Regions from separate parts of the Paraburkholderia sp. NPDC080076 genome, predicted to be linked through region 3. Evidence: riboswitches for the same ligand, from Rfam matches in the RefSeq annotation. Region 3 holds a riboswitch; each other region holds the start of a gene.

Region 1 (4,508 bases), on a different contig from region 3:
TCTTCGACAAAGCCGAGATCAAGGACATCTGCGCTTATCTGCGCTTGATCGCCAACGCGAACGACGACCCCGCGTTCATCCGCGCGATCACCACACCGCGGCGCGGCGTCGGCAATACGACGCTCGAGGCGCTCGGCTCGTTCGCGGGCCAGGCCAAGGTGTCGCTATTCGAGGCCGTGTACATGGGCGGCATCGAGGCGCGTCTGTCGCCACGGCAGATCGAACCCATGCGCGTGTTCTGCGACTTCATGCAGCGCCTCACCGATCGCGCCGAGAAGGATGCCGCCGGCACGCTACTCGACGAACTAATGGATGCGATCCACTACGAGGCCTATCTGTACGATGCGTTCGACGAACGCCAGGCGCAGGCCAAGTGGCAAAACGTGCTGGAGTTCATGGAGTGGCTCAAGCGCAAAGGCACCAAGGCTGAGCCCGCGGGCGCGGCGAATGACGAAGCCACCGGCTACGACACCGCCGACGGTCTCGGCGACACCGGCAAGAGTCTGCTCGGCCTGATCCAGACCGTGGCGCTGATGTCGATGCTCGAAGGCCGCGAGGAAGATCCCGACGCGGTGCGGCTCTCGACGGTGCATGCGTCGAAGGGTTTGGAGTATCCGCACGTGTTTCTGGTGGGCGTCGAGGAAGGCATCATGCCGCATCGCGGCGGTCCGGACGACGAGCCAATCGACGACGCGCGCATCGAAGAAGAACGCCGGCTGATGTACGTGGCGATCACGCGTGCGCAACGCAGCCTGCATCTGAACTGGTGCAAGAAGCGCAAGCGCGCGCGTGAAACGGTGGTGTGCGAGCCGTCGCGCTTCATCCCCGAAATGCTGCTCGACGATGCCCCGCCGCCGACGCCCGAAGAAGCGCCGATGTCGCCGAAAGACCGGCTCGCGAGTTTGAAGGCGCTGTTGCAGAAGCCTTGAGTGGGCGCTTCGAAACGTCGAGTGCGCAGCCGCTCGCGGACAGCGCCCAACCTGGCGCATAACGCGAATCTCGTAGGCCTGTCTGTTGGCCGAGATATAAAAAAATCCCTGCGCCGCGTCGCCACGGTGCAGGGATTTTTTGTCACGCGGCAAACGCCGCGAGCGGTGCGTCTTACTTCACCGCGCTGACCATGTAGTCGACGGCGGCCTTCACGTCCGCGTCGGAGGCAGTCGAGCCGCCCTTCGGAGGCATCGCGCCCTTGCCGTGCAGCGCGTAGTTATAGACCGTGTCCATTGGCTCTTTCAGACGCGGTGCCCAGGCGTCCTTGTCGCCGAACTTCGGTGCGTTCAGCACGCCAGCCGCGTGACAGGCCTGGCAAACCTGCTGATACAACGCCTTGCCGGCTTGCGACGCGTCCGCGCTTTGCGTGCCGCCCGCTGCCGGCGCGGCCGCTTGCGGCACGCTGGCCATGGCGGCCATCGCTGCGGCGGCCTGAGCCGCGCCCGCGTCGGAAGCGCCGGCCGGCGCCGCGGCCGCTGCACCGGACGCCGCAGCGGCGCCTGCTGCCGGCTGAGCCGGTTCAGGGAAGCTTCCGCCCGAATTGTTGGCCATATAGGCGACCGCGCGGGCGATCTCGAAATCGCTGTAGTCGTCCGGGCTGGTGCCGCCGCGCGGCGGCATCGCGCCTTTACCGGTGAGGGCAGTGTGCAGCAGCGTGTCGAAGCCTTGCGCGATGCGCGGCGCCCAGTCGGCGGCATTGGTAAATTTCGGCGCGCCTGCCGCACCCGACGCGTGACACGCGGAGCACACGGCCTTGTAGACTTCCTCGCCGCTCTTGTAGACGCGCGGCGCGTTGGCGTCGCGAATGTCGACCTGGGCGAACGGCTTGATGCGGGCGGTGACCTCGGCTTCGGAGAGAGAGTCGGTGCCGGCGCCGGTGCGCGTCGAATTGTCGACGTAGATCACTAGCAGAACGATGATGACGATCGGTACCGCAAAACTGGCAATGATCGCGGCGACGAGCTGTCCGGGGGTTTTGATCGGGGCTCCGTGTGGTGCTTCGCTCATGCTTGTCTCGTCTCCGTGGGTATGTGAGCGGTACAGCGTGACGGCAACTTCTTGTTCTTTAATCAGCCACGGACGATTATAGACGGAACATTTCGACGGCGGCGAGGGGCGCGGCGGGGTGTTCAGCAGGCGTTTACCCGCATCGCGAGGGTTGTCGGAAAGCCGCCGGACCCGGTGATTGGGGCCGTCCGGTGGACGGTGTGGCCGAAACCGGGTATCCTTTCGGTCTCGCTTTGGCGTCGCATCCGTTCTGGTTGCCGCGCTTTCGTGTTGAAGCGCCCGTAGCTCAATGGATAGAGTACTGCCCTCCGAAGGCAGGGGTTGCTGGTTCGATCCCAGCCGGGCGCACCATAGAGAGTCGATCTCGTTCAAGGGCTTACGCAGAATGCGCTAAGCCCTTTTGTTTTTTGCGGCCTCGTCGTGTCCCGACTTCCTTCATCCTTTGAAGGAGAGCGCGTCAACATACTTGGCCTGCGGGTCATGGCGCGTTCGACCGCGTCGGTTTGGCGAGACCATTGACGCACTGCCTCGTTCTGGTCGGACGGGCGGCGGTGCGTCATTGGTTTGTCATCTACGTCCGACCGCGGAGTTGCCCTGTGAAACATCGTCGTACCCTGCCAGTCTCCCCTTCCGCCCGTCCGCCGCGCCGCTGCTTCTGCGTGTATGCGGAGCGCCGCGCATGACCGGTCTCCTGTTCGAACTTGGCATCATGCTGGTCGTCATTCTGGTGGCGGCCGAGCTCTTCACCAATGCGCTCGAGCATCTGGGCGAACGCCTCAAGATTTCCGAAGGCGTAACGGGTTCGCTATTCGCCGCTGTCGGCACAGCGTTGCCCGAGACGCTAGTGCCGCTGCTCGCGATCGCCGGCGGCACGACGGATAGCGCGGTCAATCAGGAGATCGGCGTCGGCGCGATTCTCGGCGCGCCGCTGATGCTCTCCACCCTCTCCACCTTCCTCATGACGCTCGCGATTCTCGGTTCACGCGGCGCGCGCGGCTGGGTCGCGCCAGAGCGTACGGGTTTCACGCGCGACCTCAACTATTTCCTGTGCGCGTTCGTGCTGGCTGCCGCAGCGATGTACGTGCCGCACGAGCAGATGATGGTGCGCGCGTTCTTCAGCGTGGCGCTGGTCGGCGTGTACGTCACTTATGTGGTGATGACCTTCCGCGCATCGAATGATCTGGTCGATGCCGGTCACGGCACCGAAGCGCCGGGCAAGATGCTGATCGCGCGCCTTGGCGTGCCGACCAATCTCGCGACCATCGTGGTGCAACTGGCGCTGGCCGTCGCGCTGCTGGTGTGGGGCGCGGAAGGCTTCATCCATGGTGTGCGCGGCGTGTCGCAGGCGCTTGGGGTGTCGCCGCTGCTGCTCTCGCTGCTGATCATTCCGATCGCCACCGAGTTGCCCGAGAAGGTCAACAGCATTCTGTGGATTCGCCGCGGCAAGGACACGCTGGCGTTCGGCAACATCACCGGCGCGATGGTGTTCCAAGGCACCTTGCTGCCAGCGATCGGTATTCTGCTGACGCCGTGGGTGCCGCGCATCGAAGTGGTGACCGGCATCGTGATCACGCTCGCGTCGGCGGCGTGGCTGCGGCTCAACGTGCGCGAGCGCGGCGTGCCGGTGTGGGCGTTGCTGGTTTGCGGCGTGCTCTATGCCACATATCTGGCGATTACGCTGAGTCGCTAGACGCGGCGCTAAAGCCATACATTGCGCGACAACTCTAACAACCGCTGAAGGCCGCTTACGAGTGGCCTTCAGCGGTTCAGGCTCAGTTCGCCGGGGGCGTCGCCGGCGCCGCTGCCGTCGTCGCGCCTTCAGGCTTGAACACGGTCTTCCAATCATCTTTCATATCGACGACGAGCCAGCCTTTCGCGCCGGCCTCGTCCAGACCTTTGTCGAGCTTGCCGCTCTTCGCCGCGCGGTCGTACGCGTATTCGCGTTGCGCGTCTGTGTGATGCACGAGCGCCGCGAGGCGCGGGCCGTCGCCTGCCGAGGTCCATTCGAGCATCGGCGCGTCGCCGTCCGCGTTACCGAACGCGATCACCGGACGCCGGCCGATCACGCGATCGATGGCAAGCGGCTTGGCCGAGCCGTCGACCAGCGTGTCGACTTGCGCGAGGCGCGTCAGCGAGACCGCGCCGTTGCTCTGGCCGTAGCGATACTTCACGGTGCTGCCGATCACCTGCTCGGGCGGAATGCCGTACATGCGCTGAGCCACGTCGCGGACGAACTCGACGTCGCCGCCCGTCACCAGATAGGTCTTGAAGCCGTTCGCGCGCAGATAGGCGAGCAACTCGAGCATGGGCTGATACGCGAGATCGACGTAAGGCCGGTTGAAGCGCGGGTCGCTCGCGGCATCGAACCATTCGTGCACGAGTGCGGCGAACTGGTCGCCCGTCAGGCCGGCGTGGGCCGCCGCCAACACCCGCATCGAACCGGCGTCGCCGCTTGCCGCCACATTCTTGAGATTGCCTTTGAGGATCGAGCGGAACGGTTCCTGACGCTT
Region 2 (4,508 bases), on a different contig from region 3:
CGACAGGTTGAAACTGGAACTGACGGAGAGCGTGTTGGTCGACAACGTGCAGGACATCATCGAGAAGATGGGCGCGCTGAAAGCGAAAGGCATTGTCTTCGCACTGGACGACTTTGGCATCGGCTATTCGTCGCTGTCCTATTTGAAGCGACTGCCGTTGGACCAGTTGAAAATAGACCGCTCATTCGTGCGAGACGTGCTCGTCGATCCCAACGACGCTGTGATTGCCAGGACCATCGTGGCACTGGCGCGCAGCCTCGGTTTGGGCGTGATCGCCGAAGGAGTCGAAACGGAGGCTCAGCGGGATTTCCTCGCGGCAGCGGGATGCTACGCGTATCAGGGCTATTATTTCTGCCGCCCGATTCCCATCGAGGGTTTTGAAGCGATGTTGAGCAGCGTCGAGACGCGTCAGTGCGTGGCGGAGTGAGTGAGAGATAAAATGACGCGTCATCAGTAGCGCAACGTTGACGCAAGCGCTCGTAGAAACATAGCCTCGGCGTCTGGGCGATCCATACACTTCGTGCGGTTTTCGCCCTCTACATACCTCGGCGTCTTCCTACAAGCGCTTGCGGCAACCGTCTACGAAACCTCGCTCGGTGTCACCTCGAGATTCTGTCATCAACCGTATAACGAACGTATATAACCGCAGGGTGAATGCTGTTAATACGGCGTATCGAAACGCGCGACGAGTCCCGGATGCAGCCAGGTCAATCTGTGGCGCATGTCTCGCTGTTTCGCTCAACCAGCATGCCTTCTTTATCAAGAAGCTCGTGCTTTATACAAGGGATTTAGGTACAGGCCGATATCATCGCTCCGCTTGATGCCACTGCTTTAAAGCCAGGCGTCATTCTTGGGAGAAAAATCATGTTTGATATTGGAAAAGAGTATTCTCGGGAAGATATTCATCGGGTGACGGGAGGATGCAAACAGGCATTCTTGCCCGTGAAGGGCGGCAAGGTCGTCGCTGCGCGATTGCGTCAGGATCTCAACCCGTATGCACCGGATGTGATCGTCTGCGATGGCAGCGCCGCTGCACGAGCGGCAGGCCGAACGCTCGCGCGACAGACCGACCCACTGCCTGTTTTTGTCCGAACAGCGACTGATCGATTCCGTTACATGGGCGAGTACGTCACCGAGGAATCGTTTACTGCTCCGATCGACTACGCCAAGTACGTGCAGAACACTGGCTTTACGCTTGGTCAGATTTCGCGCGTGATCAAGATGAAGCGCCGTTGATCTCAACGGAAGCTTCGATTCGGAATCGTCTTTTCGTCGGTTGGGTTGCGGCTCGTGCCCAACCGGCGATCATCGATCACACGCTTGAATGCGTGCGCCGTACCAATGTCGTACGACGCGACACGTTTTACAGATAGCTGCAGACGTAGTCGAGTGTTTCGATCACGTCGATATCGAAGCGGCTTTTCCCGGGCACCGAAAACGACTCGCCCGCACCATACGTCTTCCACTCGTCACTGCCTTCGAGGCGGATGCGGCATTGGCCGGCCTGCACTTCCATGAGTTCCGGCGCATCAGTGCCGAAGTTCAGCGCGCCGGGCAGGATCACGCCAAGCGTTTTGCGCGTGCCGTCGGCAAAGAGAACGGTGTGCGAGACACACTTGCCGTCGAAGTAGACGTTGGCTCGTTTAACAATGGAAACCTGATCGAATTGCGTTGCGGCCGTCATGCCAATCTTCCTCTGGGTTGTCGTGGGTGGATGCGTTTGCGCGGACTTCAGGTCGGACGCAAGCCCGCCATGATACAGGCGGCGCGCGCGCCAGTCGTCGATTGCGCCGCAAGAGGTGGAGCAGCCGGCGGCCGTCAACCACCGTCTAGCCGATGATCTTCAGATGCTCAGCCAGGATAGTGCTGCCAATACCAATCAGCACGACGCCACCCGCCAACTCTGCACGCCTACCGGCCACATGCCCGATGACACGGCCAAGCATCACACCGATCGTGACCATTGTCATGGTGGCGAGCCCGATCGCGGCGGCAGTGGAATAGATGTTGACGTCCACGAAGGCGAGGCCCGCACCGACCGCCATGGCATCGATACTCGTGGCAAAGCCGGTCAGCGCCAGTAACCAGAACGAATGAGTCGACGGCTTCGCCGCCTCGATTTCCTTGGCGGCAAAGCTATTGAAAACCATGCGGGCGCCGAGGACCAGCAACAGCGCAAACGCGATCCAGTGATCCCATGCGGAAACGTATTGCGCTGCAGCTTTGCCGAGGAACCATCCGACCAGGGGTGTCAGCGCTTCGATGACGCCGAAGATGAGTCCCGTCCTGACAGCCTCACGCCAATGAGGACGTTTGAGCGTGGCGCCTTTGCCGATTGCGGCCGCAAAGGCGTCGGTGGACATGGCGAAAGCAAGGAACAGCGTTGCGACAGGATTCATGAGAGGAGGGCTCGAGGTCGGGCGGAAAACCGCGACACACCTCCGCGCCCGACCGGTCGCGTGGTGTGTCGATGGTCTTGCCAACCAAAGGGCTACCTGCACCACGGTCTGCGCGACCGAGAATGTTGACGCAGGCGCTTCTGGGTAGAAGCCGGCTACTCCCCAAAGACAGGTGCGAGCATATCACACCGAAAGCCTTATGTAATACGGATCGCGCCTCGCGTATGTGGAGACGAAATAAATCTGTCGCCACTTCATGTATCAGTAGCGTGGCAATCGGCCGATGGTATATGTTGAATTAGTGGCACACCGTCCTTCAGGAAAAGAGACAGGTCACGTTCGCGGAAGGCAGGTACGCAAAACATCAGAACAATACGAATGCGCGTCCGGCGACAGGGCAACGGGACGCCCGTTCCTCGTACGGAAGTTGCTTCGGCGGCGCTGACTGTTGCGTGGGGACGCAGGCGACTCCTCGAAAAAAACGAGGCCTGACAAGAGCATGAATCGGTTCCGCACGTGCATCGGCCAATGCCAATTGTTGCACCGCGAGAACGCGAAACTGGAGCGAGACATGAGCCAGTCAGTATCCGCCGCGCCCGATGCGGGCCATTCCGGCGGGCGCGGGCATCAGCGGCCGGCGATGCCCGCACTCGCGCTTGCAGCATTGGGTGTGGTGTATGGCGATATCGGCACCAGTCCACTCTATACGCTGCAGACGGTGTTCGATCCAGTCAACGGACTGTCGCTCAACGCGCTAAACGTGGTCGGCATTGTCTCGCTGATCGTCTGGTCGCTGATCGTCGTCGTCTCGCTCAAATACGTCACGTTAATTCTGCGCGCGAACAATCACGGCGAAGGTGGGATCATGGCGCTGCTGGCGCTGGCCGCGTCGTCGGTTGCCACGCGGCCGCGCTTGCGCCATATGTTGCTGGGTGTCGGCATCATGGGTGCAGCACTCTTTTACGGCGACAGTGTGATCACGCCGGCGATCTCGGTGTTGAGCGCGGTCGAGGGTCTTCAGGTCGCCGCGCCGTTTCTCAAGACCTGTGTGATTCCCGTGACGCTGGTTGCGCTGGTCACATTGTTCCTGATGCAGAAGCGCGGCACAGCCGGTATCGGCATCGTGTTCGGACCGGTAATGGTGCTCTGGTTCATCGTGCTTGCCGTGGTGGGCGTCATCAACTTGATGCGCGCGCCCGCAATTCTCGTCGCGCTCAATCCGCTCACGGGGCTGGCGTTTTGCCTGCATCATCGGTGGCTGGCGTTCGTTGCTTTGGGTGCGGTCGTTCTGTCCTTGACCGGCGCGGAAGCGCTCTATGCGGACATGGGACATTTCGGCGCGAGGCCGATCCGGCTGACGTGGTTCGGCCTCGTGTTTCCCGCGCTTGCGTTGAACTATCTGGGGCAGGGCGCGTTGCTGCTTGCCGATCCGGGCGCGCTGCAAAATCCGTTCTACAAACTGTTTCCGCAATGGGCGCTGTATCCGATGATCGTGCTGTCGACGGTCGCGACCGTGATCGCGTCGCAAGCCGTTATCTCCGGCACGTATTCGATGACGAAGCAGGCGATGCAACTCGGCTTTTTGCCGCGCATGAATGTCGTCTACACGTCGGAAAGAGAAATGGGGCAAATCTACGTGCCAGGCATCAACTGGACGTTATTGGCCGCCGTCGTGGCGGCTGTGCTCGGCTTCGGTTCATCCACGGCGCTCGGCTCCGCGTACGGTATCGCTGTCACCGGCACGATGCTGATTACGACGATCCTGACGTTCTTCGTCATTCGCTACGCGTGGCATTACAACTGGCTGCTATGCGTGTTTGCGACCGGTTTCTTCTTCGTGATCGACGCGGCGTTCTTCTCCGCGAATCTGCTGAAGCTCATGCAGGGCGGCTGGTTCCCGCTCCTCGTCGGGCTGATCATCTACACGATCATGGCGACCTGGGGACGAGGCTGGGAGATGATGCGTGCCGAAGCGCGCGTGAGGGCCGGGACGATGCCGCTCAAGCCCTATCTGGCCACGTTGTTGAAGGACTCGCCGATGCGATGCGGCGGCACGGCAATCTTTCTATCGCCCGATCCTGATGGCGTGCCGCATTCGTTGATCAACAA
Region 3 (4,508 bases):
TTGCTGACATAGTTGACGCCTGCACCGACATGAAAACCCGGCAGGCCCGCGATGGAAAAGTCATACGTTGTCCAGAGGTTCGCAATGTATGCAGGCGCGCCTTGCGGACGATTGCCCACCGACGCCACCCCTTGCGGATTGTCGGTGATCTTCGCGTCTTGCGCCGTGAAATTGGCGACGACGTGCCACTGCGAGGTAATGCTTGCGTCAAGAGACGCCTCGGCGCCCTTCGTCCTCTGACTGTCGAAGACGACGCTTTCCACATTGTTGATCGTGGTCAGCGCAGCCACGTTATCGCGCTCCACGTCGAACAACGCCGTATTCAGGACATACCGGTCGTCGAGAAACGAGAACTTGATGCCCGCCTCGTATTGCAAGGCGGATTCCGGCGCGCCGATTCCATTTTGCGTGTTTTCGGAGTTGAAGTTGGCGAGATGACTCTTCGACACGCCAAAGTACGGCGACATCCACGGCAGTGCCTTGTACAGCACGCCAATGTTCCAGCTCACCGGCGCATCGTTGCGTGAGTCGGTCACACCGGCGACCAGCGGCTGCCCTTCTGTGTCGAAGCGGCCAGGCACCGTGATATTCGGCGTGAGCGACGTGTCCCACCAGTCCTTGCGCACGCCCGCGCGAACTTTCAGCTTGTCGGTCACGTCGATCTGATCGGTTGCATAAACGCTGTAGTAATTTGCAACCAGGTGATCGTTATCACACGAATGCTTCGCGTCGCAAAGAAACGCCAGCCCGGCGAGCGACGTCTCCGGTGGCACAGGAGCGAATGCGTTCGGTATGTTCGGCAGATCCGCCGTGGTGCGCTCAGTATCGATCGTCTGATGCTGATATTCGAATCCCGTGAGCAGCGTGTGTTTGACGCTGCCGGTCCCAAACCGCCACACCGGCTCCAGCTGATAGTCGAAACTGTTATCCGAATCATCCTGCCGCCGTAGCTGCCGGCCGACCACTTCATTGCCGCTCACCTTCGTACTCGTGCTATCGCCATTGCCGAGCACATCGAGGCTTCGGTGCAAATACGAGAAGCGGTTATTGATAGTCAGAAAGTCATTGACCTTCCACTCGTCGGTGAGCGTCGGGCGGACGTAGTCGCCGCGCGCGAACGCAAAGGGCGTCGAATACTTCGAATCGATTGATACGTTCGTGATGGGTGAGCCATGAAAATAGATCAGACCATACGAGTCAGGCGTTTCGTGAATGTCGCGCGCATCGAGTGAGAAATTGATCTTGTGATTGTCGAGCTTCCATTCGAAGGCGGGTCTGATTTCCTCGTCACGGCTCGCCAGATCGCGAAATCCATCGGAACGCGATACGGTTGCATCGACCCGATAGTTCAACCCCGATATGCCTGTTGGTCCCGTCACGTAGCCGCTACCGGAGATCGTGCCAAACGAGCCCGACTGTATATTGCCGCCGTAGTGGAAGTCGGAAGATGGCGTGTAGTGGACGATATTGATCGTGCCTCCCGGCGGACCACTGCCGAACAGCGCCGACCCCGGGCCTTCCAGAATCTCGATGTGCTCGACACCGTTCAACGAATGCGAGATGCCGCCCAAAAGGTCTCCGTCGGAGAATCCGTCGTTGTAGATCTGCGCGTTCAGGCCGCGAATCAGAAAATGGTCGTAATAGCCCTTCGTATCCTGACCACCGACATTCACACCGCTGGCGTTGCTGACGCCTTGCCGAAGCATCGTCGCGCCCTGCTCGGTCATCAGCGCGCGCGGGATCACCTGCACGCTTGCCGGCAAATCCTTGAGCGCGGTTCCTGTCTTGCTTACGGCGGCAACCTGGTCTGGGTCGTTCACGTTATCGTCCTGAATGACTTGCCCGGGTGTTGCCGCGCGAACCTGTACGGGCGGCAGTGTCGGCGCGTCGGCGACACCGTCCTGTTCGCCGCCCGATGGCAGTGAGTCCTGTGCCGCAGCCGAATGCGCCAGCGTCAGTGCAATAAGTGAAGTGGTCAGTCCCACGCTCGCCCTTTTCCCAAACCTTCGGACATCCACTTTCTTCACGTTTCATTCTCCTGTCTCATTTGTCTGTTGCCGGTTCGCGACCCTGCTTGCGCCCCTACGTAGCGGCTGCCAACGCAAGCGCGTCCGCATAGAAATCCTTCTTCAGAATGCAAATCATTACGATTTATATTCATAAGAAATCTGATTTTTCTTCCTGTTATTCAAGGTTGAGACCCCCGTCGACGGAATCTGCCGTGGAAGTCCACTTCGTGCCGTTGCAACTCGTCGCCCGCTCTTGCCCGCGTCTGGCTGACAAAGCGAAAGGGAACCATGACGGCTCCCTGTGAACGGTATCGGTAGGATTTTTATTCCCGCTGGACGAGCGCCACCAATTACAGTCGGTTACAACGGCCCCAATGCTCGCCCTTAACTGGCGCCCTTGCCTCCGTCTGCCAGATTCCGCATTCGTAACCTCACGCCGTTCCGTCTCGACGCACTGGCTTTCGGAAAGCTGACGATTTGCGTTACCGGGCCAGGACACTGTAGAATCGCCCCTCTCATTGGGGAGTAGCCGCCTCGAGCGCAATGTTCGAGGGTGCCCGTCAACATACTTGGTGGTCGACAGACCGCCATGGCGTGCACAGCACTATGCCTGGCAAGACCGATGACTCGCATTCCGACCTGACCGGGTCGCCGGAATGCGCGTCATCGCGTACTTATTGCGCGGCCCGGCCCACAACCTATGCAATCGTTCCTCGTTTCGACCAGCGTGGTCGGCCTAGCCGAAATCGGCGACAAGACCCAACTGCTGTCCTTGGTGCTCGCTGCCAGATATCGCAAGCCCATTCCGATTATTCTCGGCGTCTTTGTCGCAACGCTCGTCAATCATGCGGCGTCCGGCGCGTTGGGGGCATGGCTCGCGAGCGTTCTGAGCCCCACGATCCTGAACTGGGCGGTCGTCGCATCATTTGCCGTCATGGCCGTCTGGATTCTGATCCCCGACAAGCTCGACGGTGCCGAGGCGGTGTCGACCAGGCATCCGATGGGCGTGTTCGGCACCACGGCTCTAACGTTCTTTCTGGCCGAAATGGGTGACAAGACGCAGATCGTAACGATCGCTCTGGCTGCGCGATTTCACGAGTTCTTCGGGGTGGTCGCCGGCACCACGCTCGGCATGATGCTGGCAAACGTGCCCGTCATCTACCTGGGGCACAAGTTCGCCGACCGTCTGCCAACCAAGGCGGTCCACATTCTGGCCGCCGTCATCTTCGTTGTCCTCGGTGGCTTTGCCCTCAGGACGGCGCTATATCCGCACGAGCACCCGCTGTTCTAGGTCGAAGGGTTGCTTTTGTATGATCGAGGCGCGTGCCGTCCGCGGTCGCCTGAGATGCCCTCCAAGATCACAGAGCCGGCCCCGAAATCTGTTGCCTACGATGTTGGACCAGTTACTTCAGCACGGCTGATAAACACGCTCTGACGAACGCTAAAGAGTCAAAGTGCCCGCACTGCCTCGCGGGCACTGTTTTGATGAACACCTTTTGCAAACACGCGAAAGGATGCGTTGCCGAAGATTTCCAGCGTGCCGTTGCGCGTTCGAGAAAAAAGCAGCCCTACCGTTCCGGTTTTCACCTTTGTAAAGGAAAGCGTGCTTGCATCGGGCGATGGGTATACAGTCAGTACATGGGTCGCACTTAGTGTCCCTTGTTCTGGAATCATCATGCGATCACAAATCAAAAATGCAGCACGTACGTCTGGCAACGTGAGCGAATATGCTCTGTCGCGTCAGGCACAAGCACTCTCCCTCGAACAGGCGGATCGTGCACGGGCGGAAAAACGACGCGTCAATGATGCCCGCATCGATTCAAACGCAAGCAAGTGGCGCTATTCAGCGCCGTCGGCAGAGCGTTGACGCCGAGGTCTCTGACCACATCCACTTGATTGACCGGCAAGCCTACTGGCATGCGGCACGCGGCCGTTTCGGATTCGCACACTGACTGCAGGGCCTGAAGAGTCAACGGCGGCACTTGCCACTGGCTCAGCGAACGCGTTTCTGTATCGTCCTGTCCGAATCGTGTCTCGCCGCTTTCACTCGTTGCTTCGGTCGGTGCAACGCAACTATTCCGGACGTCGATGCCGGCGGCACTTCGTGTACGAAAAAGATCGTACGCGCTGACGTGCAAAGAAGAGCGTGCCCCGAACTACGTATGTGCCCCGTCGCCGACGCTATGGGACGGATGCCGACATCCCGTTGGTGAAGCCGTTTTCTTTTGGTAGGAGAGAATCATGAATGATGATCAGGTCAATACAGAGGAATTGGAAGAAAACAGAAGGCGAAGAGAAGCCGCGGAAAATGCGACGGATGATGGCATGCCAGTGGTTGTGGAAGAAAAGGAGCGCGACACGGACTCGGCTCAATTCGTAACGACCAAACGATGGATCAGGCACACGGGAAATGCCCGTAGGAACTGGATATTCACGGGCCTGCGGCGGAACTCGATCTTGATTCGCCACGTATGAATGCCTCGCAGCGTCGTTGTCCAT

The links. A riboswitch is a leader RNA that binds a small molecule or an ion and turns the genes downstream of it on or off. The one in region 3 is predicted to bind manganese.
Region 1: it holds a riboswitch for manganese, as region 3 does, so the genes downstream of both, ACQKRQ_RS11485 (sodium:calcium antiporter) here and ACQKRQ_RS14365 (TMEM165/GDT1 family protein) in region 3, are expected to answer to the same signal.
Region 2: it holds a riboswitch for manganese, as region 3 does, so the genes downstream of both, mntP (manganese efflux pump MntP) here and ACQKRQ_RS14365 (TMEM165/GDT1 family protein) in region 3, are expected to answer to the same signal.

Annotation. Positions count from the first base shown of each region.
Region 1 is NZ_JBNNWQ010000002.1:928,659-933,166, forward strand. It holds gene ACQKRQ_RS11470 (UvrD-helicase domain-containing protein) at 1-929, shown strand, start outside; gene ACQKRQ_RS11475 (c-type cytochrome) at 1,102-1,998, opposite strand; tRNA gene ACQKRQ_RS11480 (tRNA-Arg) at 2,274-2,349, shown strand; yybP-ykoY riboswitch at 2,423-2,586, shown strand; gene ACQKRQ_RS11485 (sodium:calcium antiporter) at 2,678-3,688, shown strand; gene ACQKRQ_RS11490 (HAD family hydrolase) at 3,771-4,508, opposite strand, start outside.
Region 2 is NZ_JBNNWQ010000011.1:161,682-166,189, forward strand. It holds gene ACQKRQ_RS33920 (bifunctional diguanylate cyclase/phosphodiesterase) at 1-427, shown strand, start outside; gene ACQKRQ_RS33925 (hypothetical protein) at 865-1,236, shown strand; gene ACQKRQ_RS33930 (pyrimidine/purine nucleoside phosphorylase) at 1,364-1,684, opposite strand; gene mntP (manganese efflux pump MntP) at 1,830-2,399, opposite strand; yybP-ykoY riboswitch at 2,409-2,575, opposite strand; gene ACQKRQ_RS33940 (potassium transporter Kup) at 2,971-4,508, shown strand, end outside.
Region 3 is NZ_JBNNWQ010000003.1:459,641-464,148, reverse strand. It holds gene ACQKRQ_RS14370 (TonB-dependent receptor) at 1-1,985, opposite strand, end outside; yybP-ykoY riboswitch at 2,518-2,700, shown strand; gene ACQKRQ_RS14365 (TMEM165/GDT1 family protein) at 2,710-3,300, shown strand; gene ACQKRQ_RS14360 (hypothetical protein) at 3,459-3,686, opposite strand; gene ACQKRQ_RS14355 (hypothetical protein) at 3,685-3,876, shown strand; gene ACQKRQ_RS14350 (hypothetical protein) at 4,251-4,484, shown strand.